3 regions of the Massilia consociata genome follow, and region 1 is predicted to be linked to each of the others. Evidence: predicted binding sites of a transcription regulator. Region 1 holds the regulator's gene; each other region holds the start of a gene.
What was found. The regulator HrcA, encoded in region 1, represses chaperone genes, less so after heat shock. The targets are predictions, from matches to a motif close to TTAGCACTCNNNNNNNNNGAGTGCTAA.
Positions count from the first base shown of each region.

Region 2: the regulator HrcA is predicted to act here: its motif matches at 2,578-2,604, upstream of groES (co-chaperone GroES).
Region 3: the regulator HrcA is predicted to act here: its motif matches at 2,918-2,944, upstream of rpoH (RNA polymerase sigma factor RpoH).

Region 1 covers NZ_JBHLWP010000019.1:96,855-102,455, forward strand. The annotation lists gene rsmA (16S rRNA (adenine(1518)-N(6)/adenine(1519)-N(6))-dimethyltransferase RsmA) at 1-152, shown strand, start outside; gene ACFFJK_RS19920 (hypothetical protein) at 459-1,082, opposite strand; gene ACFFJK_RS19925 (hypothetical protein) at 1,102-1,689, opposite strand; gene ACFFJK_RS19930 (HAD family hydrolase) at 1,941-2,654, shown strand; gene hrcA (heat-inducible transcriptional repressor HrcA) at 2,737-3,753, shown strand; gene fur (ferric iron uptake transcriptional regulator) at 3,975-4,403, opposite strand; gene ACFFJK_RS19945 (outer membrane protein assembly factor BamE) at 4,557-5,093, shown strand; gene dapB (4-hydroxy-tetrahydrodipicolinate reductase) at 5,105-5,601, shown strand, end outside.
Region 2 covers NZ_JBHLWP010000013.1:492,065-497,665, forward strand. The annotation lists gene ACFFJK_RS15525 (xanthine dehydrogenase family protein molybdopterin-binding subunit) at 1-15, shown strand, start outside; gene ACFFJK_RS15530 (sulfite exporter TauE/SafE family protein) at 152-955, opposite strand; gene ACFFJK_RS15535 (EVE domain-containing protein) at 955-1,425, opposite strand; RNA gene ssrS (6S RNA) at 1,492-1,672, opposite strand; gene ACFFJK_RS15545 (cell division protein ZapA) at 1,719-2,030, opposite strand; gene ACFFJK_RS15550 (hypothetical protein) at 2,027-2,314, opposite strand; gene groES (co-chaperone GroES) at 2,693-2,983, shown strand; gene groL (chaperonin GroEL) at 3,044-4,690, shown strand; gene ACFFJK_RS15565 (hypothetical protein) at 4,785-5,201, shown strand; gene ACFFJK_RS15570 (hypothetical protein) at 5,264-5,601, shown strand, end outside.
Region 3 covers NZ_JBHLWP010000006.1:226,868-232,468, reverse strand. The annotation lists gene ACFFJK_RS05160 (alpha/beta hydrolase family protein) at 1-227, opposite strand, end outside; gene yghU (glutathione-dependent disulfide-bond oxidoreductase) at 369-1,217, opposite strand; gene ACFFJK_RS05150 (GNAT family N-acetyltransferase) at 1,411-1,809, shown strand; gene rpoH (RNA polymerase sigma factor RpoH) at 1,903-2,793, opposite strand; gene ftsX (permease-like cell division protein FtsX) at 3,274-4,188, opposite strand; gene ACFFJK_RS05135 (cell division ATP-binding protein FtsE) at 4,185-4,862, opposite strand; gene ftsY (signal recognition particle-docking protein FtsY) at 4,877-5,601, opposite strand, start outside.

The DNA of each region.
Region 1 (5,601 bases):
AGGCGTTTTCGCAGCGGCGCAAGGTGATCCGCAACTGCGTGGCCGGCATGTTCACCGAGCAGCAACTGGTCGAGGCCGGCATCGACCCCGGTGTTCGCCCGGAAGCGGTGAGCCTCGAGCAATACGTGGCCCTTGCCAACTTGCCCTACTAGACACCTTTCGTAGAGTGGGCGCCCACTCTATGAAGACAAGTGCGGCGCTGCACAATCGCGGTCGCCCGCGCTGTTCGTCCCTTCAGTCGCCACGTCCTGCATCCAGCGTACCCCGTGGAGCGATGCGTTCCCCTTGTTCGCAATACCCTCGGCCCGGCGCGCGGGCAAAAAAAAGCCCGCTGTGAGGCGGGCTTGAATCCAATTCTTTTCTGAGGAGAGTTGGAGGAGACAGGAGTTAGTATGCTGCGTCACAGCATATAAGTCCAATTTTCCTTTCAAATACTCGACATAATTTTTGTGAATGTCTCAGGTCCGGACGCAGGTGACGTTGATATTGGTCACTGGTTCGTCGCCCATGGTGCCGGTCGGGTTCTGTACCGTGCAGAAGTGCCCGGCCGGTTGCTTCAGCACCGTCACGCCATAGGTCACGCCATACTGGACGGCTGGCAGGGCGTACTTGATGACGCCGTCTACAGTCGGGTTCGCCGTAAACGTGCCGCCGCTACTGCCGTTGGCCAGGACCAATTCGGTATTGCCGGGCAGGCCGGTGATCTCGCCGCCGATTTCGTACGCATTGATGCTGCACTGGATATAGGCATTGATCTGGGCCAGCTCGCCGCCGGTACCGTAGCTGCTGCGCTCGAGCTCCCTCGGTATGCCGCAAGTCTGGTGCGCCGGTTGCCCGGTGACGGTTACCCTGAACTCGTCGCCATACTTGAGTTCTTTCGGGAAGACGAAGCGCACGTCTTCGCCGGCCTTGGCCGGCGGTGCGACCGACAGGGTGTTGCCATTCGCGGTCAGCACCAGGCCCGGGTACACGAGGCCGTTGACCGTGCCTGCGATCGGGTAGGTGTCCTCGCCACCGCCGCACGAGGCGAGGCCGAGGGCCAGTGCCAGCACGCTTGCCGGACGGATCAGGGAAAACTTCATTCGATGAGCTCCAGGAGAATTAGGTTCGGTTGACGCAGCTGACGGTCACGTTGCTGACGTCGGAGGTGCCCATCGTGCCGCTGCCGTTGGCGACGGTGCAGGTCTGGTTGTCGGGCTGGGTCAGGATGGCAACGCCGTACGGTGCATCTTCGTTCACCCGGCTCATCGCGAAGGTGGTTGCACCGGCGGCCACCGGGATGCGGTCCGAACCGTTCACCAGCACCAGGTTGCCGGTCAGGCCGGTGATGGTGCCCGTCAGCGCGTGCGTCTTGATGGTGCAGTAGACATAGATGTTCGTGATGTCGAAGGCCACCTTGCCGGTACCGTTGCTGACTTCGCACTTTTCGGCATTGCTCGGGGTGCTCTTGACCGTCACGCTGTAGCGCGAATCGGTTTCCACCAGCTCGGCGAAAGCGAACCTGCCCGAGCCATTGCCGGTCGGCGTGATGGGTAGGTCCGAACCGCCGTTGTTCTGCAATACCAGGCCCGGCTTCGTCACGCCGGCAAACTCGCCTCCCAGGAACATGTCACCGTCGCTGCCGCCGCAGCCGGACAGCGCCAGCGCGCACGCCAGCGCGACACCGGCACGCAGGTTGGAACTCTTCATAATTTCTCCAAAAAATCTGACTGGTAGATCGCACAAGGCGCGCGCACCTGCACCGCATGAGCACTGCGCATCGCACTGTAGGGTTAGACAAATCGCCCAACATTTTAGTCCATTTGGCAAGCCGCTGGACGGTTTGCCTTTGTATCACGGTGTAACCGGCGGTAGCGGCAGCATCGCGCAGCCGTGCGGATTTGATTTCTACCGGCGGGCTCGCTATCCTTGGGCTCACCACTTCCAACCCGGACCGCACCATGACGCTCCTGCGCCGCCCCTGGCCCAAAGCCGTACTGTTCGACCTCGACGATACGTTGTGGCCGATCGCGCCGGTCATCCTCGAGGCCGAGCAGATCCTGTTCGCGTGGCTGCGCGCACACGCACCGCGGGTGGCCGAGCAGTTCACGATCGAGACCTTGCGCCAGGCGCGGCTGGAATTGCTGGCGCGCCAGCCCGAATTCCAGCTCGACCTCGGCGCGCTGCGCCGGGCCGGCCTGGTCGCCGCGTTCGAGCAGGCCGGCGAGGATGCGTCCAAGGTCGAGCTGGCGATGACCGAATTCTTCGCCGCGCGCAACGCGGTGATCCCCTACGATGATGTGTTGCCCGGGCTGCTGCGCCTGAAGAACCGGGTGCGGCTCGGTTCGGTTACGAACGGCAATGCCGACCTGCAGACGATCGGCCTGGCGCGCCATTTCGACGCGTCGGTTGCCGCGCCCACCTTTGGCGTGGCCAAGCCGCACCCGTCGATCTTCCTGGAGTGCTGCCGCCTCCTCGGCGTCGCGCCCGGGGAAGCGGTGTATGTGGGCGACGACCTGCTGCTGGACGTGCAGGGCGCCCAGCGCGCCGGGCTGCGCGCCGTGTGGATGAACCGGATCGGCAAGGCTAACGACCTGGCCGGCGAGATCAGGCCGGATGCCGAAGTGACCAGCCTGGACGGTTTGCTCGACTGGCTCAAGCGCGAGCACGGATGACTGGCGCTGTGTCCGGCCGAACGGGCATAATATGTGGGTGAAACAAGGCACCGCCTTTTCCGCTTCCAGCATAGCCGACCCCATGCAACTCGAACCCCGCGCACAGACCCTCCTCAAAGCCCTCGTCGAGCGCTACATCGCCGACGGCCAGCCGGTCGGCTCGCGCGCGCTGTCGAAGATCTCCGGCCTCGACCTGTCGCCGGCCACGATCCGCAACATCATGGCCGACCTCGAGGAAATGGGTTACGTGGCCAGCCCGCACACCTCGGCCGGAAGGATCCCGACCCCGCGCGGCTACCGCCTGTTCGTGGACACCCTGCTCACCGTGCAGCAGATCGACGAGCACGCGGTCGGCGCCCAGAACATGCGCCTGCCAAGCCAGCAGCCGCAGAAGATCATCGCCAACGCGGCGCAGATGCTGTCTTCGCTGTCGCAGTTCGCCGGCGTGGTGCAAAGCCCGCGCCGCGAGTCGGTGTTCCAGCAGATCGAATTCCTCCGTCTGTCCGAGAAACGGATCCTGCTGGTGATCGTCGACCCGCGTGGCGACGTCCAGAACCGCCTGCTGCTCACCGACGTCGACTACACGCCGGCGCAGCTGACGCAATCGGCCAATTACCTGAACCAGAATTACGCCGGCCTCACCTTCGACGAAGTGCGCAACCGCCTGACGGGCGAGCTGCGCCAGCTGCGCGACGACATGGGCAAGCTGATGCAGGTGGCGGTGGAGGCGGGCAGCGAGGCGATGGCCGAGGGCGACGACATGGTCATCGCCGGCGAGCGCAACCTGCTGTCCGTGTCCGACCTGTCGTCGAACATGACATCGTTGCGCCAGATGTTCGAGATGTTCGAGCAGAAGACCGGGCTGATGCAGCTGCTCGACGTGTCGAGCAAGGCGGGCGGGGTGCAGATCTTCATCGGCGGCGAATCGAAGCTGGTGCCGATGGACGAGATGAGCGTGGTGACGGCGCCGTACGAGGTCAACGGCCGCATCGTCGGCACCCTGGGGGTCATCGGGCCGACGCGCATGGCGTATGAGCGGGTGATTCCGATCGTGGATATTACGGCGAAGCTGTTGTCGAATGCCTTGAGCCAGTCGTGAGGCGACGTGGCCGCGGTTTGGGGTTGGTGGCGGCGGTGCGGAATTGGATCCCGGCCTTCGCCGGGATGACGTCGGTTTAGTTCGCAGTAACGCTACTGCTAATTGATACCTGTAACCTCAAGAGATACCTGTAACCTTAAAACCGTCGTTCCGGCGAAGGCCGGAACCCAATTCCGTAGCGTACCGCCAGCGCGTCCTTGCACCAGAACGCGCAAAATACATTACTGCTTGCGAGGGCAGCCCACCTTCACGCAATTGCCATAGATTGCCAGCGAATGCTCGGCAATCTTGTACCCGCGCTCGACCGCGATCTTGTGCTGGCGCGACTCGATCTCTTCATCGTAGAACTCTTCAACGTGGCCGCAGTCAAGGCAGACGAGGTGGTCGTGGTGCGAGCCGGCGTTGAGCTCGTAGATGGCCTTGCCGGTTTCAAAGTGGTTGCGGTTCAGCAGGCCGGCCTGCTCGAACTGGGTCAGGACGCGGTAGACGGTGGCCAGGCCCACGTCCATGTTGTCGGCCAAGAGGATCTTGTAGACATCTTCCGCCGTCAGGTGCCGTACGGCGCTGTTCTGGAAGATTTCCAGGATTTTCAGGCGCGGCAAGGTTGCCTTCAGGCCGCTGGCCTTCAGGTCGGTCGGGTTGTTGCTCATGTTTGTTGCTCGTATATTGGCGGAGTGCTTTATGATATAGCGTTTTGGAGCTCCCGCTCAAACGTTTTGAGGTTACCTATGCGCGTCAAACAAGCTGTAATTCGTCGATTTTCTGCCCGGGCAGCGCTCGCGGCCGGCCTCGCATGCACCTTGATGCTGTCCGGCTGCGCCTCCTGGCGCAACCAGACGCGCCCGGCGCCACCGGTCAACACGGACCCGGCCGCAACCGCCGCCGACGCCGAAAAAGCGGCAGCCGCCGCCAACGCCGGCGCACAGACCGTCCAGGCCACCAAGCTGCAGAAGTTCATGTGGATCTTCTCGCCCTACCGCCCCGACATCCAGCAGGGTAACTTCGTCTCGCAGGAGATGCTGGACCAGCTGAAGGTCGGCCAGACCCGCGAGCAGGTGCGCTTCATCCTGGGCACCCCGCTGCTGACCGACATGTTCCACGCCGACCGCTGGGACTACCCGTTCTACCTCGCGCGCGGCAACGGCGAGCTGACCACCAGCCGCGTCACCGTGTTCTTCAAGGGCGACCAGGTCGAGCGCTTCGAAGGCGGCAACCTGCCGACCGAGCGCGAATACATCGACCGCATCGCCGGCCCGGCCAAGGTGAGCACCAAGGCCAAGCAGGAAACCCGCCGGGTGGAACCGGCCAAGGTCGGCGGCGCGCCGGTGATCCAGCCATGAGCGGCGCAGCCATGACCGCCCCACTGAAAATCGCCGTTGCCGGCGCCAGCGGCCGCATGGGCCGCATGCTGGTCGACGCCATCCAGGCCGCGCCCGACGCCGTGCTGGCGGGCGCGCTCGACGTCGCCGGGTCGCCGTCCATCGGCATGGATGCCGGCGCCTTTGCCGGCCAGCTGACCGGCGTGATCATCCAGTCCGACCTGGCCGCCGCGCTGAAGGATGCCGATGTGCTGATCGACTTCACCCGTCCCGAAGGCACGCTGCAGCACCTGGAATACTGCGCCGCCAATGGCGTGCAGCTGGTGATCGGCACCACCGGCTTCGATGATGCCGGCAAGGCCGCCATCCGTGCCGGCAGCGAAAAGGTCGGCGTGGTATTCGCGCCGAACATGAGCGTGGGCGTGAACGTCACCCTCAAGCTGCTGGAAATGGCGGCCAAGAGCTTCAGCGAAGGCTACGACATCGAGATCGTCGAAGCGCACCACCGCCACAAGGTCGACGCGCCGAG
Region 2 (5,601 bases), on a different contig from region 1:
GCGACAAAGGTCTAGGCCCGGCCACATCCGGCAGCCAGGTGCCACCGTAGGGTGGTCGGCTCCGCCGACCGCGCGTTCAGCTGAAGGCGGCGTCGCCGGAAAGCATGCTCGATTTGATATGCCGTACGCCTTCCAGCTCCGTCGGACAGCCCTAGTTGACCGCCTTCCAGAACATGTAGGCCGCCAGGGCATACAGGATCACCGCGAACACCTTCTGCAACTGGCGCACCGGCATCTTGTGGGCGGTGCGCGCGCCGAGCGGCGCCATCGTCACGCTGGCCAGTACGATGATGGCCAGCGCCGGCACGTAGATGAAACCGAGCGAATACGCCGGCAACCCGGGCTCGCCCCAGCCGAACCAGATGTTCGAGAGGGTTCCGGAGAGCGCGATCGGAAAGCCCAGGGCCGCGCTGGTCGCCACCGCATTGTGGATGCGCACGTTACACCAGGTCATGAAGGGTACGGAAATGAAACCCCCGCCGGCGCCGACGATCCCCGACAGGATGCCGATCAAGCCGCCGGCCGCGAACATGCCCGGCTTGCCGGGCAGCTCGCGCGCGGCGGCGGGCTTTTTCCCGACCAGCATCTGGGTGGCGGAGAACGCGACGAACACGCCGAAGAAGGCCGCCAGTACCGACGCATCCATCTGCTTGCCGAACCAGGGGCCGATCCAGGAGCCGACCAGGATGCCCGGCGCCAGCAGCTTCACCACGGGCCACAGCACCGCACCGTGCTTGTGGTGGGCGCGCACCGAGGACAGGGACGTGAACAGGATGGTGGCCAGCGAGGTGGCGATCGCCATGTGGATCACCAGCTCGGGGTTGAAACCGCGCGCGGTGAAGATCATCGTGATGAACGGGACCAGCACCATGCCGCCGCCGATGCCGAGCAAGCCGGCCGCGAAACCGCCGAAGGTGCCCATGGCCAGCAGCGCCAGGATCAAGCCGATGTCCATCAGCGCTCCCCTTCGCGCAGCAGGGAAACGATGGTGCTCCACTGGCCCGGGGTGACGGGCGAGATCGACAGCCGGCTGCCCTTCTGCAGCAGCACCATGTCTTCCAGCGCGGGGATGGCGCGCATCTCGGACAGCGCCAGGAACCGCCCGGCCTCCACCGCGCGCACGTCCACCGAGATCCAGCGCGGTTGTTCCGGCGTCGCCTTCGGGTCGAAGTACTTGCCGGCGCGGTCGAACTGGGTCGCGTCCGGGTACGGCGTGCTCGCCACTTCGGCGATGCCGGCCACGCCGGGCACGGCGCAGCTGGAGTGGTAGAACAGGATGCCGTCGCCGACCGACATGGCGTCGCGCATGAAATTGCGCGCCTGGTAGTTACGTACGCCGAACCAGGCGACGGTGCGGTCCGGGGCGGCCAAGACGTCCTCGAAACTGACTTCGTCGGGCTCGGATTTCATCAACCAATAGCGCATCGCGCCTCACCTACAAAAAACCAATAAAAAAGCGGCTGCGTACCGAAGTGCGCAACCGCTCGTGTGTGTAGCCCCGCCTGTGCCGTTTTTGCCGGCATCCCGAACCTGACGGTTCAAGGTGGTCGCAGTCAGTTCAATTTCGGGTTCGTCGGACTAGCGACGCTCACGCCCATCGAACATGTCCCACAACCTATGCACGAAAATGGTTCAAGGAATATATGGCAAATCTCGAACACCGCAGGGTAGTGCGCAGTTTACTCGCTTGCTCCGCCATGTCAAACGAAATTGAGACCTCAGGACAAATTTTCCTGTGGCGACAGTGCACTGTCGAGCACGGTGTGCATCGCTTCCAGCCTCTGCTTGACCTCGAGGATCGACATGTCCGAGAGCGGTCCCTGAGGCGACTTCACCGACAGGAATTCCGCCGCCACGCTCAGCGCGGCCATGACGGCGATGCGGTCGGTCCCCTTGACCTTGCCCGAATCGCGCAGCGCGCACATCTTGCCGTCGAGGTAATGGACGGCTTCGCGCAGCGTGCGCTCTTCGCCTTCGCGGCAGGCCAGGCGATAGGGCTGGCCCATGATGGTGCAATCGAGATAGATCATTGGGAGGCCTCGCTGTCGCGGGCGCCCGGCGCGGCGCCGTCTCCGGGGGCACCCTCATCGGCGCCGGCACTGCCGTCGCCGCCCTCTGCCCCGGGTGCCGGGAAGTGTTCGAGCAGCGCCTCGACGCGGCGCTGCGCCTGGTTCAGCCGCTCCTTGAACGCGATGTTCTCGGCGCTCAGCAGGGCATTGGCCTGGCGAAGAAGATAGTTCTCGGCACGCAGCGACTGGGTCAGCTGGGCGAGCCGGTCGATTTTGTCTGAGAGGTCTTGGAATTCGGAAATCATTCGACACTATAGGACTGAGATGGTTTTTCCGTCAACCGAATCGCAAACGCTGACGGTCGCAGGTCGCATGCGCGCCCAGGCGCAAAAAATGGTGGCGCGCCTCGCGTGCGTCATGGGCTCGCCATCCAGTGTAACCTGCCCGGCTGTTGCACACGAGACCACATCCTGCTTGAACACAGCCTTTCATTACATTGTGTTCTGTCAAAAAAGTCGGTTAGCGCACACACATAGCGTCTTGAAATAGGGTGTTATGATCCCTATAATTAGCACTCGTTAGTAGAGAGTGCTAACAACCGCTTATACAAATTCCGAAACCGACGCCACGCTGGCGGCGGTACTGAATAGCTAGTCAAACCACTGAAAAATAAGGAGTTTTGCATGAACCTTCGTCCTCTGCACGATCGCGTAATCGTGAAGCGTCTCGACCAGGAGACCAAGACTGCATCCGGCCTGATCATCCCTGATGCGGCCGCTGAAAAGCCGGACCAGGGCGAGATCCTGGCTGTCGGCAACGGCAAGGTGCAGGAAAACGGCCAGGTCCGCGCGCTGGAAGTGAAGGTCGGTGACCGCGTTTTGTTCGGCAAGTACTCGGGCCAGGCCGTCAAGGTCGATGGCCAGGAACTGCTGGTGATGCGCGAAGAAGACATCATGGCCGTCGTCAGCCAGTAATCGGCCAATCAACGCACTCCTCCCGTACTACATTCACGAATTCATTCGGAGAAATAACAAATGGCAGCTAAAGAAGTAATTTTCGGCGACGCAGCGCGCGCCAAGATGGTTGAAGGCGTCAACATCCTCGCCAACGCAGTCAAGGTCACCCTGGGCCCGAAAGGCCGCAACGTGGTGCTGGAGCGCTCGTTCGGCGCCCCGACCGTCACCAAGGACGGCGTCTCGGTCGCGAAAGAGATCGAACTGAAGGACAAGCTGCAGAACATGGGCGCGCAGATGGTCAAGGAAGTCGCTTCGAAGACCAGCGACAACGCCGGTGACGGCACCACCACCGCGACCGTGCTGGCACAAGCCATCGTGCGCGAAGGCATGAAGTTCGTTGCCGCCGGCATGAACCCGATGGACCTGAAGCGCGGCATCGACAAGGCCGTCGCCGCCACCGTCGAAGAACTGAAGAAGATCGCCAAGCCGACCACCACCTCGAAGGAAATCGCCCAGGTTGGCGCCATCTCGGCCAACTCGGAAACCTCGATCGGCGAGCGCATCGCCGAAGCGATGGAAAAAGTCGGCAAGGAAGGCGTCATCACCGTCGAAGACGGCAAGTCGCTGAACGACGAGCTGGACATCGTGGAAGGCATGCAGTTCGACCGCGGCTACCTGTCGCCGTACTTCATCAACAACCCGGACAAGCAGGTTGCCGTTCACGAGAACCCGTTCGTCCTGCTGTGCGACAAGAAGATCTCGAACATCCGTGACCTGCTGCCGGTGCTGGAACAAGTCGCCAAGGCCGGCCGTCCGCTGGTGATCATCGCCGAAGACATCGAAGGCGAAGCGCTGGCTACCCTGGTGGTCAACAACATCCGTGGCATCCTGAAAACCGTCGCCGTCAAGGCTCCGGGCTTCGGCGACCGCCGCAAGGCCATGCTGGAAGACATCGCCATCCTGACCGGTGGCCAGGTGATCGCCGAAGAAGTCGGCCTGACCCTGGAAAAAGTCACCCTGAACGAGCTGGGCCAGGCCAAGCGCGTCGAAGTGGGCAAGGAAAACACCATCATCATCGACGGCGCCGGCTCGGCTGAATCGATCGAGGCACGCGTCAAGCAAGTGCGCATCCAGATCGAAGAAGCGACCTCGGACTACGACCGCGAAAAACTGCAAGAGCGCGTGGCCAAGCTGGCCGGCGGCGTTGCCGTGATCCGCGTCGGTGCAGCCACCGAAGTCGAGATGAAAGAGAAGAAGGCACGCGTGGAAGACGCGCTGCACGCAACCCGCGCTGCCGTGGAAGAAGGCATCGTCCCGGGCGGCGGCGTGGCCCTGCTGCGCGCACGTGCTTCGCTGGACATCAAGGGCGACAACCCGGACCAGGACGCAGGTATCAAGATCGTCCTGCGCGCCATGGAAGAGCCGCTGCGCATGATCGTCCAGAACGCCGGCGACGAGCCGTCGGTCGTCGTGGCAGCCGTGCTGGCCGGCCAGGGCAACTACGGCTACAACGCCGCCAACGGCACCTACGGCGACATGGTCGAAATGGGCGTGCTGGATCCGGCCAAGGTCACCCGCTCGGCCCTGCAGAACGCAGCGTCGATCGCCGGCCTGATGCTGACCACCGACTGCATGGTCTCGGAAGTCGTCGAAGACAAGCCGGCCGGCGGCATGGGCGGCATGGGTGGCATGGGCGGCATGGGCGGCATGGACGGCATGATGTAATAGTCCAGGAATGGCGCCGGTCTTTCCGGCGCTGCCCAGCACCGAAAAGCCTGTAAGGTTGAACCTTGCAGGCTTTTTTCTTTTGGAGGCGAGCATGGCGACCGTGAACGCGGACGAACTCGAAAACGCGATGATCCTGGCCGACCCGCCGCGCGCGGGGCGAGCCTGGGTCGATCCCCGGAGCGGCACGGTGCTGGTGCGCGCCGACATGGTGGGCAGCCACGACCGGCTGCCCGATGACATCCGCGAAGAAGGAAGATACCTCCCCGTCCCCGGCCTGGGGCGCCTCGGCCTGGGCCAGGCGCTGGTGCGCGATTTCGTGCGGGAGCACATGCCGGGCGACGAGGATGCCGTCGCCGGGATGCTGCGCGGCGCCGGCGGCTTCGAACGCTTCGCGAAACTGGCGGATAGCCGCGGCCTGCTGGCGCGCTGGCACGCCTTCCGCCAGGCGCGCACCCTCGCCGCCATGCGCGCCTGGTGCGAAGAACATGGCCTGGCATTGTCGGCATGAGGGCAATATTGCCGCTGAAACACGCAAGGTGTAGACTGCCCTGTCACCAAACGAGGCAATCCATGTTCCCACGCGCTGCAACCCGCCCCTCCCTGTCCCTGCTGGCCGCGCCGCTCATCGTGGCCCTGGCCATGAGCGCGGGCGGCTGCAAGCGCGCCGAGCGCGAGGAAGCGGCCAAGCCGGCCCCGGCAAAGGTACAGGAAGCGCCGGTACGCACGAAGGAGCAGGCGATGAGCGCCCTGCTCGCCGTCCCCGAGCTGAAGGCCTGGTCCGAGCAGATCGAGAAGCGCTCGAAGGGCAAGGCGCACGGCGCCGTCATCGAAGACGACCCGGCGCCGCGCGAGATCAACGGCAGGAAGTACTACCAGCTCACGTTCGTGGAAAACCGCGCCAACGACGT
Region 3 (5,601 bases), on a different contig from region 1:
CGGAAGCTGACCTGCTCTTCCGTCACCTGCAGCTGATCCACCTTCGTGCTCATGGCCTGTTGTGGAACAGCCATCGTGCCTTGCCATTGTCCTTCCGTCGTCCTGTCAAATTGCAGGAGCACATCCAGGGAATTGGCAATGCGGCCCTTCCAGTGGCCGGCAGCGTCTTCGGCATGGGCCGGGGGCATGGCGAGCAGCGCCGCCAGGCCGAACAGTATCGATTTCATGTCGTGTCCATCCTGTGTTTTTGGATGGACAACTTTACTCAGCCCCGTACGTCCCCGCAGCGAAATGGGATGAACCGCGATTCCGGCGACATGAAATCGGGCTGACCTGGCATGAATACGGAAGCGGGTGCCGGACGACCCTCAATCGAGGTCGGACGCGTCGTGCCGCTCCGGCACCTGCTCGCCCGGTTCGCCGCGCACGCGGTTGACCTTGCGGCCGCGGACGACGGCGGGGCGGGCCGCGATCTCGTCGGCCCAGCGGCGCACGTTCTTGTACTCGTGCACGGCGAGGAATTCGCCGGCCTCGTAGAGTTCGCCGCGCACCATGCCGCCGTACCAGGGCCAGATCGCCATGTCGGCGATCGTGTATTCGCTGCCGGCGACGTAGCGGTGGTTGGCTAGTTGGCGCTCCAGCACGTCGAGCTGGCGCTTGGTTTCCATCGCATAGCGGTCGATCGGGTATTGCAGCTTTTCCGGCGCATAGGCGTAGAAGTGGCCGAAGCCGCCGCCCACGAAGGGCGCCGAGCCCATCTGCCAGAACAGCCAGTTCATGGTCTCGACCCGCGCCACGCCGTCCTTCGGGAGGAAGGCGCCGAATTTCTCGGCAAGATAGACCAGGATCGAGCCCGATTCGAACACGCGTACCGGTTCCGAATTCGACCCCACTGCGCTGCGGTCGACCATGGCCGGGATCTTCGAGTTCGGATTGATCTCGACGAAGCCGCTCGAGAACTGCGCCCCTTCGTTGATCTTGATGAGCCAGGCATCGTATTCGGCCCCCGTGTGGCCGAGCGCCAGCAGCTCTTCCAGCATGATCGTCACCTTGACGCCATTCGGCGTGGCCAGCGAGTACAGCTGCAGCGGGTGCTTGCCGACCGGAAGCGCGGCCTCGTGGGTCGGCCCGGCAACCGGGCGGTTGATGTTGGCGAAGGTGCCGCCGGAAGAGGCGGGCGGGGTCCAGACTTTCGGTGGGACGTACGGGTCGGTCATCGGGGTCTCCTTGAACATGCCGGATGAAAGTTGTCATTCTAGCCGGGGGATGCCGAACACGTTTTCGCAAGCGGAAAAGATGGTTTGCCCGGCGCACCGCATGCCGGCGAGGAAAGACGTGTTACAGTTTTTGTGACCACATGAGGTCGGCAGGGAGATTGAGCCGGTGATTCGGAAAAAATGCGTCCACGACATGGAGAAGGTGCTGGATATCTGGCTGCGCGCATCGGTCCAGGCGCATGGTTTTATCGACGCAGCGTTCTGGCACGCACAGCGCGACAGCATGCGCACGCTGTATCTGCCCGTGGCGACAACTTATGTATTCGAGCGCGACGGTGCGGTAGCCGGGTTCTACAGTCTGCACGGCGACGTGCTGGCCGCGCTGTTCGTCGACCCGGACAGCCAGGCCGGGGGTATTGGCAGCCTGCTCCTGGCCGATGCCAAGACCCGCCGCAGCGTGCTCGAACTGAGCGTGTATTCGGCCAATCAGGCCGCCCGGCGATTTTATGCAAGGCATGGATTCGTCGCGTTCGGCGAACGGCCGGACGAGCACACTGGGCATCCGGAAACCCTGATGCGATGGCAGGCCTAGCCGGGGCCACAGTTGCTGCCGCCAGGCCCTAAAAGAAAACGGCCCGGCCGCCGAAGCGACCAGACCGTTCTTCCTGTCGGGATGCAGGCCGGCTTACACGTAAGCCGCCAGCGCACCCTTCATCTTCTTCAGCGCAGCCGATTCGATCTGGCGGATACGCTCGGCCGACACGCCGAACTCCTCGGCCAGCGTGTGCAGCGTGGCGCCCGAGCCGTCGTCGTTGGCCAGCCAGCGCGCTTCGACGATGCGGCGCGAACGCGGGTCCAGTTTCGACAGGGCGGTCTCCAGGCCTTCCGACTGCAGGCGGGTGACCTGCTCGGCCTCCAGCACCCTGGTCGGTTCCTGCTGGTCCGACGACAGGTAGGCGATCGGGGCGAACTTGTCGTCCTCGTCGTCGGTCGGCGATTCGAGCGCGATGTCGCGGCCCGACAGGCGGGTTTCCATCTCGATGACTTCTTCGCGCTTGACGTCGAGCATCTTGGCCAGTTCGTCCACCTGGGCTGGCGACATGGCGTCCAGGCCGGTCTTGTTGCTGCGCAGGTTGAAGAACAGCTTGCGCTGGGCCTTGGTCGTGGCGACCTTCACCAGGCGCCAGTTCTTCAGGATGTATTCGTGCATCTCGGCCTTGATCCAGTGCATCGCGTACGACACGAGACGCACGCCCTGGTTCGGGTCGAAGCGCTTCACTGCCTTCATCAGGCCGATGTTGCCTTCCTGGATCAGGTCAGCGTGCGGCAGGCCGTAGCCGAGGTAGCCGCGCGCGATCGACACCACCAGGCGCAGGTGCGACAGGACCAGTTTTTGCGCCGCTTCCAGGTCATTCTTTTCCCGCAGCGACTTGGCCAGCGAGATTTCTTCCTCGTGGGACAGCATCGGCAGACGGTTGACGGCCGAGATGTAGGCGTCGATGTTGCCGAGATTGCCGGTGAAACCAAGTCCCAGAGCACGACTTCCAGCTGGAACCAATGCGGATTGTGCGGACATATTCATTTCCCTCGTAGTAATCTTGCTGCATCCTCAATGTGCCACGGACCCATGCCGCGCGACAGCAGCGTTACCGCCTGTTACTGGATGCTTTCCTTGATTTTCTCTGTATTCGAGTCATATATTAGCACTCTCCTGGGGTGAGTGCTAGGCAAGCCATCGCTTTGCCGGAATCGATTAAGTTTGGCTAAAGTATTGCCTGAGAGAATCAAAAACCTGTCGTTTCCACTGTAGAGCAGACGACCTTGATTCGATTGATTCAGCTCAAAAATGAGCCCAGAAGTACTGGAAAACCGCCTTGAAGACAGGTTAAAGGCGCGTCTTGACGCCTTCTGTTGGATGGCGCACGTTCGCTGGGGACGCTCTGTAGGATTTCAACCCGTCTGAGCGTAGGGAGGGACGGCTAAGCAGTTTCGCCAGAGGGCGCAAACCTTGTTGCAGGGTGGACGGCGCGTCCCTCCACCCTGCGGTCAGGTCAGGTCAACGTACCCGCGCCAGGTGGCGCTGCACCGACAGCATGGCGCCGATCAGGCCGAGTCCGGCGCTGATCGCCAGCACGCCGGCCATTTCCAGGGCGCCGAGCGGCGCCAGCTGGAACGCGGACTCGTACAGGCGTGCGAAGTCGGCGATGGCGCCGTTCAGGGGCGCCAGTCCCAGCGCCACCACGCCCAGCGCCACGGCGCCGGCGCACAGGCCGAGCAGGGCGCCCGTGTAATAGAACGGACGGTGGATGAAGTTGTCCGTCGCGCCCAGCAGCTTGGAAACGGCGATCTCTTCCTTCTGCGTCAGCACCTGCAGGCGGATCGTGTTGAACACGACCGCGATGACGACGATGCCGAGCGTGATGGCCAGCAGCAGCAGGGCCAGGCGCAGGACGTTCAGGGCCGCGGCGAGGCGCTTGACCCAGACCGAATCCACCTGCACCACATCGACGCCCGGCAGGGAGCGCAGTTGCTCGACCATGGCATCCACCTGGCCCGCGGCGCCGCTGCCGCCGAGCGTCATCTTGTAGCTGTCGGGCAGCGGGTTTTCCCCGAGCGTATCGATCACGTCGCCCAGGCCGCTCGTTGCCTTCATCGCGGCCAGCGCTTCCTCGCGCGGGACGAATTCGACATCCGCGCGCCCGCCCGTGGCGGCGATCGCCCGGATCTGCGGCGCCAGCGCGGCGGCTTCCTCGCGGGTGGCCTCCAGCTTCATGAACAGGCTGATCTCGGGATCGACCGACAGCTGTTGCGACAGCGGCCGCACGTTGTCGAGCAGGGTGATGCCGGCAAAGGGCAGGGTCAGCGCCAGGGCGATGACGACCACGTTGAACAGGAAGCTCCCGGGCGCCTTGCGCACGGTGGACAGCGCCGCGCCGAGCGCGAAGCGGTGCTGGCGGAACCACGGGCTCATACGGCGCCTCCGGGGCGGGCTGCATCGACAAGCTGTCCCTGTTCGAGGCGGATCACGCGCGCCGCGGCGCTGTCGAGCACCTGGTCGTCGTGGGTCGAGATCACGCAGGTCACGCCCACGGCATTGAAGGCGCGCAGCGCGTCGAGCACCTTGTCGGCCGCCACGCGGTCGAGGTTCGCGGTCGGTTCGTCGGCCAGGATGATCTGCGGGCGGTTGACGATGGCGCGCGCGACCGCCACGCGCTGCTGTTCGCCGCCGGACAGCTCCAGCGGCATCGCCCTGGCGCGCTCCAGCAGGCCGACCTTGTCGAGCGCCGCGCGGGCGCGCTGCTCGGCCTGCGCCCTGGGGGCGCCGGTGACGAGCAGTGGCAGCATCACGTTGCCGAGGATGTTGCGGTCGTTGAGCAGGCGCTGGTGCTGGAAGATCAGTCCCAGGTTACGGCGCAGGAAGGGGATGCCGGCCTTGCCGATGCGGCCGATGTCCTGGCCGTTGACGGTCACCGTGCCGCTGGTGGGACGCTCGACGGCGGCCACCATCTTCATCAGGGTCGACTTGCCGGCGCCGGACGGGCCGGCCAGGTAGACCAGCTCGCCCTTGGCGATGTCGAGGGACACGTCGCGCAGCGCGTAGGCATCGGTGGAATATTGTTTGGAGACGGACTGGAACTCGATCATGGGTGCCGTTCTGTTTAACCGAGCAAGGCGTCGACGAATTCTTCGGCGTCGAACGGCTGCAGGTCGTCCAGCTTCTCGCCCACACCGATGAAGTACACCGGCACCGGGCGGGTACGCGCGATCGCCGCCAGCACGCCGCCCTTGGCGGTGCCGTCCAGCTTGGTGATGATCAGGCCGGTCAGCTGCAGCGCATCGTCGAAGGCCTTTACCTGCGCCAGCGCGTTCTGGCCGGTATTGCCGTCGATGACGAGCAGGGTCTCGTGCGGCGCGCTTTCCATGCCCTTGCCGATCACGCGCTTGATCTTCTTGAGCTCTTCCATCAGGTGCAGCTGGGTCGGCAGGCGGCCGGCCGTGTCGACCATGACCACATCCACGCCCTTCGCCTTGCCCGACTGCACTGCGTCGAAGGCGACGGCGGCCGGGTCGCCCGACTGCTGCGAGATCACGGTGACGTTGTTGCGCTGGCCCCAGACCATCAGCTGCTCGCGCGCGGCGGCGCGGAAGGTGTCGCCGGCGGCCAGCAGCACCGACTGGTCGAAGCGCTGCATGTGCTTGGCCAGCTTGCCGATGGTGGTGGTCTTGCCGGCGCCGTTGACGCCCGCGATCATCATCACGAGCGGCTCGTGGCGGCCGAGTTCGAGCGGCTTTTGCAGCGGCTGCAGCATCTCGATCATCAGTTGCTTGAGCGCGGCCTTGACGGCGGCAGCGTCGAGCAATTTCTCTTCCTTGACCTTGCGGC